Regions from separate parts of the Marinomonas dokdonensis genome, predicted to be linked through region 2. Evidence: predicted binding sites of a transcription regulator. Region 2 holds the regulator's gene; the other holds the start of a gene.
The links. The regulator sigma-54, encoded in region 2, starts transcription at its own class of promoters, with help from an activator protein. The targets are predictions, from matches to a motif close to TGGCACNNNNNTTGCTNT.
Positions count from the first base shown of each region.

Region 1 (7,517 bases), on a different contig from region 2:
AGTGATTCAAGATTTGGCTCAAGAACAATTGTGTACGGTCATGTTGTGGATTTTCGAAGAATTCGTTTGGCTCATTAGCCTCAACGATTTCACCCGCATCCATGAAGACTACACGGTCGGCCACGGTTTTCGCGAAGCCCATTTCGTGGGTTACACAAACCATGGTCATACCTTCGTCAGCCAACTGAACCATAACATCCAGTACTTCTTTGATCATCTCAGGGTCAAGTGCAGAAGTCGGCTCATCGAATAGCATGATGCGTGGTTTCATACACAAGCCACGGGCAATCGCTACACGTTGTTGCTGACCACCAGAAAGCTGACCTGGGAACTTCATTGCTTGGTTGGCGATCTTTACACGCTCCAAGTAATGCATAGCCATTTCTTCAGCTTCTTTCTTCGGCATTTTACGCACCCAAATAGGTGCTAGCGTCAGGTTTTCTAGGATCGTAAGGTGCGGAAACAAGTTGAAGTGCTGGAAAACCATGCCCACGTCCTTACGGATCGCTTCGATGTTTTTCAAGTTATCGTTCATCTCGATACCATCAACGATGATAGAACCTTTTTGGTGCTCTTCTAGACGGTTGATACAGCGCGTCATGGTGGACTTACCGGAACCGGAAGGACCACAGACAACGATACGTTCGCCTTTTTTAATACTGAAGTTGATGTTCTTCAATACATGAAAATCACCGTACCATTTGTTGACATCGTTAAACTCGATGATTGCGTCTTCACCCGGCTCAAGTTGGGCAAGTGCCATATTTCTGTCTGTCATTGTATTGACCTCAAATTCTTAACTAATTGCGCTTATGTCCGGTTTCTAATTTACGCTCGATCGCCATACTGTAACGTGACATACCGAAGCAAATAGCCCAATAAATGAATCCGGCAAATGCATAACCTTCAACGGTTGTACCTAGCCAGTTGGCATCGTGGTTGGCTAATTGGATAATGCCCAAGAAGTCGAACATACCAACGATATAAACCAGAGTCGTATCTTTAAATAGACCGATGAAAGTGTTTACGATACCAGGAATAACCAGTTTCAAAGCCTGTGGCAGGATAACCAATACCATTGACTGCCAGTAGGTTAAGCCCATGGCGTCAGCCGCTTCGTACTGACCCTTAGGAATCGCTTGCAAACCACCACGAATTACCTCTGCCATATAAGCTGCAGAGAATAGCGTGATACCGATCAATACCCTAAGTAACTTGTTGAAGTTCAAACCTTCTGGCAAGAACAATGGAATCATTACAGACGCCATAAACAAGATAGTAATCAAAGGAACCGCACGGATGGTTTCAATGAATACAACACATACGGATTTGGCAACCGGCATGTTTGAACGACGGCCTAGAGCCAGCAAAACACCCAGTGGGAAAGACGCCACAATACCTATGATACCGAGCAACATGGTTAGGAATAATCCACCCCACAAAGAAGTCTCAACTGCTTCCAAACCGAATACACCACCTGCGAACAGGATGTAAGCGATAACTGGGTATACCACAATGATAGCGATAGATAGGTAAAGTTTATTAACGGCTTTCACCGCAAAAGCACCGATCATAACCACTAAAAGAATAGTGGCGAGGTTAATACGCCAAGTTTCTTCAGGTGGATACAGTCCATACATGAACTGGTCGAAACGTGCGCCGATAAAGGCCCAACATGCACCGCCCGGCGCACAGTCTGCTTTAGATGCACCTTCCCAGGTAGCGTTGACCAAGCCCCATTCCACCATAGGTGGAATCAGTAAATACAAGATGTAAAAGCTGAAAAGCGTCAAAAAGATATTCAGTGGGGACGACAATAAGTTTTGACGTACCCAAGCCACAGCACCCACCGAGTTAACCGGTGGTGGAAGGCTGGGTGATGGTTTAAATTCAATAGCCATGTTTAGCCTCCTAGCGCTCCATTAATGACATTTTCTTGTTGTACCAGTTCATGAACATAGAGATAGATAAACTCAATGTTCCGTAAACCAACATACAAAGACCAATTGTTTCAATCGCTTGACCGGTTTGGTTCAGGGTTGTACCCATGACCACGGCAACCAATTCTGGGTAAGCAATCGCCGCACCCAATGAGGAGTTCTTTGCAAGGTTCAAGTATTGGCTGGTCAGTGGTGGAATGATGACTCGTAGAGCTTGTGGTAATACGATCAAGCGTTGTGTCAAACCATCTTTAAGTCCAAGTGAACGAGCGGCTTCTGTTTGTCCCCAGTTGACGGACAAAATACCAGCACGGACGATCTCCGCAATAAACGAGCCCGTATAAGTAGAAAGTGCCACCAAAACTGCGACAAATTCAGGCGGTAACACCATACCACCAGTCACGTTGAAGCGACTCTTCTGTGGTAGGTCAAACTCAATAGGGAAACCGGATACTGCGAGGGCAAGGAAGGTAACAACTATAATTGTGCCTAAAGATGCCCAGTAAGCTGGGAACCACACACCGGTTCTTGTTTGGCGTTTTTTCGCCCAAATAATGATGCCGATAGAAGCAACGATAGACAGAATGAATCCTGCAATCACTACCCCGAAACCGTCTTGAGTAATTGGGTTTGGTGAGTAGATTCCTCGTTTGTTTAATAGGAAGTCGGCAAATTCGTAGCTGTTTCTTGGCGCAGGTAGAGCGGCCAATACCGCGAAGTACCAGAAGAACATTTGTAGTAACAGAGGAATGTTACGCAATGTCTCTATGTATACCGTTGCTAATCTAGCCACTAACCAGTTGTTGGATAGACGTGCTAGACCCATGATCACGCCAATGATAGTGGCTAACACTATACCCATTAGGGAGATAACAAAGGTATTGATCAGGGCAACAACGAAAGCTCGACCATAAGTGTCGGCTTCTGTGTACTCAATTAGGTGGATTAGAACTGGGAAACCCGCTGGCTCGTTTAAAAATGAAAAACCAGTAGAAATCCCGCGATTGGCTAGGTTGGCTTGTAAGTTACTAAATAGGTAATAACCCACGAAAACCACGATAACCAGCAGCACAATTTGAAAGACTAAGGCACGGGTGCCGGCATCATTCAATAGGCTGTTATTGCTAGAAGTAGTTTTATCGCTCATCTTAGTTCAGGCAATGGAATGCTCGTCAGATGTGGTAGAAAGGGGGGAGAAACTCAGCGGCAGATGCGCCGCTGAGTAAATACCCGAAGCAGGTGCTATAGGTAGGTATTTATTAACGTACTGGTGGCGCGTACATTACACCGCCTTCAGTCCATAGGTTGTTGATACCACGTGGTAGACCAACTGGAGTTTCTGGACCAACGTTACGCTCAAATACTTCACCGTAGTTACCTACTTGTGCGATTACGTTGTAAGCCCAATCAGCAGGTAGACCAAGTTGAGCACCCATGTCACCTTCAGCACCTAGTAGACGCTTGATGCCTGGATCAGTTGTTTCGCTTTTGATTTTCGCAACGTTTGCAGAAGAAATACCCATTTCTTCAGCGTTAACCTGTACGAACATTGCCCAAGTTACAATATCTTTCCACTGGTTGTCGCCGTGACGAACAACAGGGCCTAGAGGCTCTTTAGAAATTGTTTCTGGAAGGATCATGTGTGCGCTTGGATCAGAAAGCTTAGAACGGTGAGCGGCAAGACCTGATTTATCCGTAGTGAATACGTCACAACGGCCAGAAGCGTAAGCCGCTAGGGCTTCGTCAGCTTTCTGTACGATTACTGGAACGTAAGACAGTTGGTGCTTACGGAAGAAGTCAGCCATGTTCAATTCAGTAGTTGTACCTTGCTCAGTACAAACTGTTGCACCGTCAAGATCCAAAGCAGACTCTACACCAAGATCTTTACGAGCCATGAAACCTTGACCGTCGTAGAAGTTTACAGCTGTGAAGTCTAGACCTAGAGAAGAGTCACGAGTGTAAGTCCAAGTAGTGTTACGAGAAAGAACGTCAATTTCACCAGACTGTAGGGCAGTGAAACGCTCTTTAGCAGAAAGAGGAGTGAATTTAACTTTTTGAGCATCGCCAAATACAGCGGCTGCAGCAGCACGACATGCATCAACATCGATACCAGTCCAGTTACCAGCGTCATCAGCGTTGGAGAAACCTGGAACACCCTGACTTACACCACACTGGATAAAGCCTTTAGATTTAACGTCATCAAGAGTACCAGCGGTTGCTGCAGTACTAATAGTGGCAGCGATTGCTGCTGTTGAAAGTAGTTTACCAACGTTAGATTTCATTTATAGAGCCTCCCAGGCGTTTTATATACATGTTGTTATCTTGTTTGTATTTAAATAGAGCTTTTAAATCTCTAAAAATTACTAAGCAAGAATGTTGCCAACATTTAGTTATTCTTTTTTTTGTGTGTATATGCAGCACAATCCTCTAAAAGGATGTCGCATGACCTAATAGAATTACTCTTTAGGCTCATAGTCAAGTAGAAAATTTTGTTAAAGATGCTTGATTTGGATACTTTTTAAGCGTTTTCACTGGTTATTTACTGTCTAAGCAATGCAAATAATCATGACGCTTTTATAAGTAAGCCTTATGAAGAAAGGGCTTGAGTGGAATCACAGAATAAAACGCACCATATTAGTGTGTCAATTTGTAAAATGCCTAAAAAAATAACTTTTTTGTCTTTTGTGCTTTGTTTCGGTGCATCTAATGGGCCGTTATTGTAATTGCCACAAGATCATACAAAAGGGTTTCCCACAAAATAGAGTCTACATGCTAGAATCAAAAATCCCTTGAAGCAGTAAAAGGAGGCCATGCCTAATGGAAAACTCTACAAAGCCGCTTGATCGTCTCGACAAAAAGATTCTTCGAGAGCTACAGATTAACGGTCGTTTATCGAATGTTGAATTGGCGAGTCGAGTCGGCTTGAGTGCAACACCTTGTTTAGAGCGTGTTAGACGTTTGGAACGAAATGGTTACATCACTGGCTATTGTGCCTTAGTAAACCCGAAAAAAGTGGATGCTGGGTTGCTCGTATTTGTAGAAGTACGATTGAAGACCACATCACCAGAAGGCTTCAATGAATTTAAAGCTGGGGTCTCTGAAGTCCCTGAAATACTTGAATGTCATCTAATTGCCGGGGATTTTGAGTATTTATTAAAAGCTAGGGTGTCCAATATGGATGCGTATCGTCAGCTATTGGGTGAAACCTTGCTTACGCTGCCTCATGTAAGAGAGTCCCGTACTTATGTCGCCATGGAAGAGGTTAAAAACACCACAGTGGTGAATATACCTTAATACCTGCTGGAATTGCTGATAGGGAGAATAGAGTGGGGAATAAAGCCAATGTGGAGTCGGCTTTATTCCCCATTTTTTTGATCGCTAAGCTGCTGAAGCAGACGATCCAATACTTTTGGCCCCATGCCTTTAACATTTAGAACCGCTTTTATACTTTTAAACGGCCTTTCTGCGATTAACTTTTCCAAAACCTTTTTATGAATGCTTTTAAGGCCTCTAAGCTGGGCTTTTTTGGCTTGGTTAATGAGGGATAAGTCGTCGCAGCCAGCTTTTGAGTTTTTTTTTACCGAAGGCTTGTCGCTCGGTGAAGCCGAGGCTGGCCTTTCACCTACAGTAGAAGCTTCTACTGTAGGGGCTTCTGCTTGCTGTACATCTTGCTCAGACAATGGCGTTAGTTGGTCGGTAGCTACATCGCCTGAGGTGGTTTCGACAACTGCCGACTCAATAGTGCTAGTGACAACTTCCGTAACAGGGTGAGCCCTTGTTAGGTCGGTCTCATAAGGCACTTCAAAATAAGCGCTGTCACATAAAGTGTAGGCTTGGCCATCCCATTCGTTAATCTGCAGTATGAACTGCCAAACCCCAGCAGGTGGTTCTTCAAAGATCAGATCGTACTCACATTGGGCTAATTCACATTGACCAGCAAGCTCCCCAATGGTGGTGGAGGCCATACGGTACTCATGAAGTTGCCCTGTGTTTTGGCTTAACGCGCAAAGCTGAACCTGTAGCGTGCCACTTAGGTTGTCTGAAGGGCGATTGCTCTTGATTTGATCAATAGAGATAACGACCCGATCACCCGTAATACGGTAGCCGCAGCCATTCATGGAAATATTAGAGAATTGTTGTGCTTGTTCTTCAGAGCTGTACATAGCTAACCCACTTAATTATTAACCAGCTATAGAGGCTTATTTCACGGTGAATTTTTGACCATATTTTAAGCAGACGCAAGCAATAAAGGGATTATTTGTTAGTGCAATGGCAATTGTTTAAGGCTAAACGTTTAAATATTGGCTATGGTTTGGCAACCAGCGGCTAAGCAATGGTGAAATGTGATCGGGTTGATGTTGATAAAGCCAAGTGGCAGCTTTCTGCACGTCATCTAATAAGGCTTTGTCTCGCTGTAAATCTGCCACTTTAAATTCCCATAAACCCGTTTGGCGAGAGCCTAATAATTCACCGGGGCCACGTAACTCCAAGTCTTTCTCGGCTATTTTAAAACCGTCACTGGTTTCTCGCATAGTGGACAACCTTTCTTTGCCTTGTTGGCCTAGAGGCGCTTTATACAATAGAACACAGTGGCTGGCAGTTTGCCCACGACCCACTCGACCACGCAATTGGTGAAGTTGAGCCAAGCCTAAACGTTCGGGGTTCTCGATCACCATCAAGCTGGCATTGGGCACATCTACCCCAACTTCTATCACAGTAGTCGCGACGAGAAGCTGGATCTCTCCGGCTTTGAAACGCGCCATAATGTCGGCTTTCTCTTGGGCCTTTAAGCGGCCATGCACCAAACCAATGGCCAAGTTGCTGAGTTGCTCTTGTAATAGCACCGCAGCATCCTCAGCGGCTTGGCATTGCAAGGCCTCAGATTCTTCGATCAGGGTACATACCCAATAGGCTTGTTTGCCTTCTTCGCAGGCGCTCTTTACTCGACTAATGACCTCTTGGCGACGCTGATCGGACACCACAATGGTGTTGACTGGGGTGCGACCGGGAGGCAGCTCGTCAATGATCGAGCAGTCCAAGTCCGCATAGGCTGACATGGCTAGGGTACGAGGAATCGGCGTGGCGGTCATAATCAGCTGGTGGGGTTGATAACCATTTTTCAGACCCTTTTCGCGCAGAGCCATGCGTTGGTGTACACCAAATCTATGCTGTTCATCTATGATCGCCAGAGCCAAGCGGTCAAACTCGATGCTCTCTTGGAACAAGGCATGAGTTCCCACGACGATTTCTGCGGCGCCAGAGGTAATATCTTCAAGCTCCTTGGCTCGGGCTTTGCCCTTGAGTTTGCCTGTCATCCAAGCGACCTTTAAGCCTAGTGGTTCAAACCATTGGGTGAAATTGCGATAGTGTTGTTCCGCGAGAATTTCCGTAGGCGCCATAATCGCCACCTGAAAACCTGCTTGTACCACGCTGGCTGCGGCGAGCGCTGCGACTAAGGTTTTCCCTGAACCGACGTCTCCTTGCACTAGGCGTAACATGGGTTGGCCTGTATTGAGATCTTTAAGAATCTCGCCAAACACTCGCTGTTGTGCCCCTGTGGGAGAGAATGGCAGCTGA
Region 1 covers NZ_JBRAND010000003.1:93,610-101,126, reverse strand. The annotation lists gene ACUM5Y_RS08230 (amino acid ABC transporter ATP-binding protein) at 1-778, opposite strand, end outside; gene ACUM5Y_RS08225 (amino acid ABC transporter permease) at 801-1,901, opposite strand; gene ACUM5Y_RS08220 (amino acid ABC transporter permease) at 1,912-3,087, opposite strand; gene ACUM5Y_RS08215 (amino acid ABC transporter substrate-binding protein) at 3,200-4,222, opposite strand; gene lrp (leucine-responsive transcriptional regulator Lrp) at 4,758-5,234, shown strand; gene ACUM5Y_RS08205 (ComEA family DNA-binding protein) at 5,297-6,103, opposite strand; gene recG (ATP-dependent DNA helicase RecG) at 6,227-7,517, opposite strand, start outside.
Region 1: the regulator sigma-54 is predicted to act here: its motif matches at 4,305-4,322, upstream of ACUM5Y_RS08215 (amino acid ABC transporter substrate-binding protein).

Region 2 (7,517 bases):
ATTTATTCACGAGTTAATTCAACACCATGCTGCTGTTTTCTGCTGCTCTAATTGCCGGCTTAATCTTACTAGTTTTAAGTTCAGACAAATTTATCGAACACTCTGCACTGGTCGCAGAAAAACTCAACGTTAGCCCTATGATCATAGGGATCACGCTCGTTGCCCTGGGCACCTCCGCACCTGAAATGGTGGTATCCGCTATCGCCGCTATCGATAACGCTCCTGAAATCGCGATTGGTAACGTATTGGGTTCTAACATCGCCAATATTGCCTTGGTTTTTGGTGTCACCCTACTATTTTCCGCGATCCCAATTGCTAAGGGGCTATCTACTAAGGAAGTTCCTCTGGTACTTGCCATCACATTGCTGACTGGCGGGTTACTGCTTGATGGCATCCTAAGCTTTATTGATGGTGTCATTCTAATCATTGCTTTCGTTGTTATTTTGACCATTCTTTTAAAAGGCAGCAAAGACCTCGAAGAAGAACTGGCCAGTGAACTGCCTGAAGATGACGGCAGCCCTGTATTCAAGTCCGTCGTCATTGCATTTATTGGTCTTGCGGTATTAATTGGCAGCTCCAAGCTATTGGTTTGGGGCGCTATAGGCATTGCAACGGCTTTGGGTATCAGCGAACTGATTATTGGTTTAACCATAGTCGCCATTGGTACCAGCCTGCCTGAGCTGGCAGCGTCAGTAAGCAGCGTCAAAAAAGGCCATCATGACATTGCCATTGGTAACATCCTTGGATCAAATATATTCAACCTGGCGACGGTATTACCACTGCCAGCTCTTATTGCACCTGGCATAATTGATGACAATATATTGAACCGGGATTACCTTTGGGTTCTTGGCCTGACATGTGCACTTGCCGCTGCGGTATTCATATTCAATGGACGTAAAAACAAGAGCATTCCACGCTGGATCGGTATCCCTCTGCTGGCGTCATATGGTGTCTATTTATTTATGATGACAGTGGGCAACTAACTCAGATGAAAACCATCGAACGTACCGCCATTAAATACCTAATGCTGGCTATAGTTGTCATAGCTATAGCCGCGGTATTTTGGGGCGTAAATACTGGCCGGGTAGGCAACCTTGTAACAAGCGAATCACTCAGCACATCCCCAGACTACTTTATAACGAAAGTTAGAATTAAAGAATTTGATGCCAATGGAAAATTGATTGAGACCTTAAACGCTGAACAAACCCTTCATTATGTTAAAGATAAGAAAACGCTGCTTCAGCATCCCTATGTAGAGCGCCAAGCAGAATTGGGATCATGGAATGCCCAAGCAGACAAAGGCTCAATTGAAGATGGAAGTCGTGATATATTATTAACTGAAAACGCCAATGCCACAAAAAAACATATAAACTCTGCCGACATTACTTTGTCATCAGATACGATTCATTATTTGGACGAAGACGAGTCTTTAACCAGCTACGGTCATGCAAAGCTGTATTCCACACAAGGCACGACCACAGCAGAAACAATCATTGCCTATATCAACTCGGAAAAAGTTGTTATGACGCGTTCCGTAAGAGGACACTATGAACCTACTCCTAAAAATTAGCTCCATGTTCATGGCTGCTGCTATCAGCCAGCAAACATTAGCCCTTCCTGATGATACCCGCCAACCTCTTGACATACAGGCGGATGAAGCCTCTTTTGATCAGCAAACTGGGGAAGCCATTTACACAGGCAATGTGTTTATTACTCAAGGTTCAATCCAAATTGAAGCGGACTACCTAAAAATCAATACTGATTTAGCAACACAGCAATTTAATAAGCTTGAAGCTAAGGGTAAGCCTGCCAAATTCAGCCAGCAGATTGATCTCGAAGGCAACATGGTGATTAGCCAAGGCAACCAAATTCATTACTCAACGACTCTAGGCCGACTGGAGATCACTGGAGATGGCTACCTGAATCAAACCGACAACAAGGTTTCTGCCGATTATATCTTGTATATGGTGAACACTGGCGCCTTTGAAGCCAGCAAAAAAGGCACTGGTCGCGTCACTATGACATTACAACCTCAAACAGAAGAATAAAGAGAATGACATGGCACTTCTAGAAGCAAAACATCTCGCCAAGAGCTATAAAAAGCGCCAAGTGGTGAAAGATGTTTCTTTATCTGTTGAATCTGGTCAAGCCGTCGGTTTATTAGGCCCTAATGGCGCAGGCAAAACCACTTGCTTCTACATGATTGTGGGCATGGTGAGCAATGATGCTGGCGGTATTTTTATTGATGGTCAAGACATCACCAGTAATGCCATGCATACCCGTGCACAAAAAGGCATTGGCTACTTACCCCAAGAAGCCTCCATCTTTCGTAAAATGTCTGTAGAAGACAATATTTCCGCTATTTTGGAGACTCGCAAGGAGCTAAACAAAGCTCAGCAAGCAGAAAAGCTTGAAAGTTTGCTTGAAGAGTTTCATGTTACTCACATTCGCAAGAACCTCGGCATGGCCCTTTCCGGTGGCGAAAGACGCCGCGTAGAAATTGCTCGCGCTCTGGCAATGAATCCAAAGTTCATTTTATTAGATGAACCTTTCGCGGGTGTAGACCCGATTTCGGTGGGCGACATCAAGCTCATCATCAAGCATCTGCAAGACAGTGGCATAGGTGTTTTAATCACCGACCATAACGTACGAGAAACCCTAGACATCTGTGATAAAGCCTACATAGTCGGCAATGGTCATATCATTGCTTCTGGCGACGCGGAAACCGTTATCAATAATGAACAGGTGAAAAAGGTATATCTAGGCGACGATTTCCGCCTATAACCCCCTTATCATTATTGTTCAAAGAGAGTAGTATGCATAACTCGTTCCAATTCACCTATTTAGAAAGAGTTGCTTTATGAAGCAGTCTTTACAGCTTAAAATCGGTCAACAACTGACCATGACACCTCAGTTACAACAAGCCATACGCCTGTTGCAACTCTCTACTTTAGATTTGAAGCAAGAGATCCATGAATTTCTTGAATCCAATCCCCTGCTTGAAATTGACGACGATGAAAGCCCTATCGTCCAAACTACAACAAGCAGCGAAGAAAAAACGGATAAAAAAACCGAATCAGAAAACCCTGTTATCGAAGCTGAAGAAGCTCGCATTGAATCTGAATGGACGGATAGCATTCCTGAAGAGCTGTCTATTGATAGTAATTGGGATGACACCTATCAGAACTCGGCATCAATAGGCGAACAGAGTGGCTACGAAGGTGGCGACACAGATTTTGAAAGCCGCAATGCTCCTGATGAAAGCATTCAAGACCATCTCATTTGGCAGCTTAATCTAACCCACATGTCTGACCGGGACATTGAAATCGCTTACGCCATTATTGAATGTGTTAAATCTGATGGTTATCTGAGCATTACACCGGACGACATTTGGCAATCTCTAAGCCAAGAGCTTGAGGACCTAGAGTTTGATGAAGTCATTGCCGTGCAGCACAGACTTCAGCGCTTTGATCCGGTTGGTGTGTGTTCAATTGATTTAAGAGACTGTTTATTAGTACAACTGGAAGCTTTCCAGAATCACCCTCTTTATAAAAATACTCACAATCTAATTGATAATTACTTACCTCTATTAGGCAACCGCGACTTTACGCAGTTAATCCGTAAAACCAAGCTCAAGGAAGCCGCTTTAAAAGAGGTCATTGATTTAATTCAACAGCTTAATCCAAGACCTGGCTCTGTTATTGATCATGGCGATACCGATTATGTTATTCCTGATGTTTCGGTGAAAAAGGTGAATGATGTTTGGCAAGTGGAGCTCAATAACGACGCCCTGCCACCCGTCAAAATCAATGAAACTTATTCAGCCATGGCGAGCACAGCCGTCAACACGGAAGATGCCACCTACATTAAGACCTCTTTGCAAGAAGCAAAATGGTTCATAAAAAGTTTACAAAGCCGTAATGAAACTTTGTTAAAAGTAGCCAGCTGTATTGTAAACCGCCAAATTGACTTTTTTGAGCTTGGCGAAGAAGCCATGAAACCTATGGTATTGCATGATGTTGCAGAAGAAGTCGGCATGCATGAATCAACCATTTCCCGTGTGACAACGCAGAAATACATGCACACGCCAAAAGGTATTTTTGAGCTTAAATACTTTTTCTCCAGCCATGTAAATACAGCCTCAGGTGGTGAGTGCTCTTCAACCGCCATCCGAGCCATGATCAAGAAATTGGTGGCGGAAGAGCCACCTAAGAAACCACTGAGTGACAATAAGCTGGCGACAACGCTAGCGGACCAAGGCATTCAAGTAGCGCGAAGGACTGTCGCCAAATACCGAGAGGCGATGAACATCCCTCCTTCCAATGAACGAAAACGACTGATTTAAGACGGATGTGACCTTTATCATGCCATTGAAATCACTACTAAAAACTGAGTTGTGTTTTGCCAAACAAGACATAGTGAGTAAAAAAAGAGTTTTAGAGAACCTAGCCAGCATTGTTTCGGACCGCTTACACTGTGAAAACAGCGCTGTTTACGATGCTCTTTTAGGGCGTGAAAAACTAGGCAGTACAGGGGTTGGTAACGGTATCGCCATTCCTCATTGTCGTCTTGAGTCAGCTAACCATACGGCAGTTGTCGTCTTGTCCCTCAACGAAGCGATTGATTTTGACTCCATCGATAGAAAGCCTGTGGATTTGATTTTTGCCTTAATTGTACCGCCACATGAATGTGACCAGCATTTATCAACGCTGGCGAAAATTGCCGAAATGGCGCAATCTTCAGAAACCCTAGACAAACTTAGAGCGGCGAAGACTGACGAAGAATTGTTCAACACGTTCCACTCTTTATTATAAGGAACAGCCATGCTTGAAGAGACAGTTACCATTATAAATAAGTTAGGCTTGCATGCTCGTGCCGCCGGCAAGCTTATTGAAACAACGTCTAGATTTTCATGCGACATCACGATTGAAAAAGATGGCCGCAATGTAGACGGCAAAAGCATTATGGCCATGATGATGCTAGCGGCCAGTAAGGGCACTCAGATCAAGATTAAGACCAACGGTGAAGACGAAGCTGAAGCCTTAAAAAGCGTTATTGAATTAATCAATAATCGTTTTGACGAAGACGAGTAGACTCATGTCTGAGCAATCCATGTTAACTCATCTGCAAACGGTTTCGGACTCTCTTGAGTCCGGTGCCACCATGCAAATACGTTACCTTCTGAACGGGGCCCTACCCGCACAGGACGTTGCTCGCCTTTTAGAATCCTCCCCACCAAAAGAACGTAAACTCCTATGGGAGCTTATCGATTCCGAAAACGAAGGTGACGTCCTTCAATACCTAAGCGAAGACATAGGTGTCCAATTCCTAAAAGAGATGGATACAGAGCGCTTAGTGGCTGTCTCTGAACACTTTGAAAGTGATGACCTCGCCGATTTACTCCAACATCTACCAGAGACAGTTGTAAAAGAAGTTTTGGCCTCTATGACGGCCCAAGACAGAACTCGAGTCGAAACACTATTAAGCTACTCTGAAGACTCGGCCGGCGGCCTGATGAACACGGACACCATCACAATTCGTCCGAATATCACTCTGGATATTGTATTTCGCTATTTGCGACGTCATGAAGAACTGCCAGACATGACTGACAGCCTATTGGTGGTAAGCCGCTCCGATCGCTTACTCGGCTCTCTCCCCATCACCAAATTACTGGTGGCCGATACGGACTTAACCGTTCGCGATGTTATGGAAACAGAAGACGAAGTGATTTACGCCGACACACCTGTCAGCGAAGTTGCGCAACTGTTTGAAAAAATGGACTTGGTTTCTGCTCCCGTTGTTGATAAAAACACCCATAAGTTATTAGGTCGTATCACCATTGATGACGTGGTGGATGTTATTCGAGACGAAGCAGAGCACTCCATGTTGAGCATGGCAGGTCTTGATGATGATGAAGATACCTTCTCGCCTATACTTAAAACTACCAAGCGTCGTGCAGTTTGGTTAGGCATTAACCTGATCACAGCCTTCACTGCCTCTTATGTTATTGGCTTGTTTCAGGACACTCTCGACCAAGTTGTCGCCCTAGCGATCTTAATGCCGATTGTCGCCAGCATGGGGGGCATTGCTGGCTCCCAAGTACTCACCCTAGTAATACGGGGTATCGCTCTCAACCAAATTGGCTCCACCAACACCCGCTGGTTATTAAACCGTGAGCTCATTGTTGGTTTGATTAATGGCTTACTTTGGGCCACGGTTATTGCCGCCCTAACCGCCTTATGGTTTGACAACCTCAAAATTGCCTATATCATTGCGGGCGCAATTATTATAAATCTCTTGTTTGCTGCAACAACAGGCACTCTTTTGCCCATTTTACTTAAGAAAATGGGCATCGACCCAGCCTTAGCAGGCAGTGTTATTCTGACGACAGTGACTGATGTGGTGGGATTTTTATCTTTCCTCGGTCTCGCCACCATTTTTTTAATATAGGTTCCCATGACAGACTTTGATCAATTTGAAAACGAAGAAGATATCCCTAAAAGCAAAACCCAGATCAAGCGAGAAGTGGAAGCGCTACAAGATTTAGGCAAAACCTTACTTGGGTTGAGCAAAAACCAACTTAAAAAAGTGACCATGTCTGATACATTGCGTGAAGCCTTTGCTGAAGCCGACCGCATCAAACAGCGTGAAGCCATGAGACGTCACCTGCAATATATCGGCAAAATCATGCGTACCGAAGACCACGAGACCATTTCTCAGCAAGTGGCCTTATTTGACACAACCTCTGCCGCTTACAATAAGCTGTTTCATCAACTTGAACACAAACGTGATGCATTGATTGGTGAAAATTCAAAAGAAGAGCTATCAAAATATCTGGACGAACATCCAAATTTGGAAGAAATTCAGCTTTTACGTCAGCTGATCCGCCAATCTCAAAAAGAAGTCGAGAATGGCAACAAGAGCAACACCAACCGTAAAAAACTCTTTAAACTGATTCGTGAAATCGAAGAAACCAAGTTAGGTTTACGCGGTTAAATCCCCCTTCCAACAAAAATGCCCTAAAGATTCCTTTAGGGCATTTTTTACATTCTTCTATGACTCAGACAAGGCATTTTCCCTCGTACCTCGGTTAACACCTGACGATCAATACGATAAATAAAGTAACCGGGCTTCTCCTCTAGCATGGCTAAACACTCACCATTTGGAGAATACAGACTACTGTGGCCATAAGTCTGGCGTAATTCATTATGCCAACCACATTGGTTAACTCCTAATACATAGTATTGATTTTCGATCGCTCGAGCCGCCAGCAAGGTATTCCAATGGGCTTTACCCGTTACATAAGTGAAGGCAGCAGGAACAACCACCAGTTCAGCCCCTAGCACTGCAAGCTCACGGTATAATTCAGGGAAACGCAGATCATAACAAATGCTTAAGCCCAGTTTAAAGCCATCCACTTCAACAACTTGTAATTGAATTTCTCCAGGCTCAATAAAGCTAGACTCACGGTAGGAGGCGGCTTTATCGTCTACCTGAACGTCAAATAAATGAATCTT
Region 2 covers NZ_JBRAND010000004.1:50,090-57,606, reverse strand. The annotation lists gene ACUM5Y_RS11025 (calcium/sodium antiporter) at 27-983, shown strand; gene lptC (LPS export ABC transporter periplasmic protein LptC) at 989-1,570, shown strand; gene lptA (lipopolysaccharide transport periplasmic protein LptA) at 1,548-2,048, shown strand; gene lptB (LPS export ABC transporter ATP-binding protein) at 2,059-2,784, shown strand; gene ACUM5Y_RS11005 (RNA polymerase factor sigma-54) at 2,861-4,345, shown strand; gene ACUM5Y_RS11000 (PTS sugar transporter subunit IIA) at 4,365-4,814, shown strand; gene ACUM5Y_RS10995 (HPr family phosphocarrier protein) at 4,824-5,093, shown strand; gene mgtE (magnesium transporter) at 5,098-6,450, shown strand; gene yjgA (ribosome biogenesis factor YjgA) at 6,457-6,996, shown strand; gene ACUM5Y_RS10980 (carbon-nitrogen hydrolase family protein) at 7,044-7,517, opposite strand, start outside.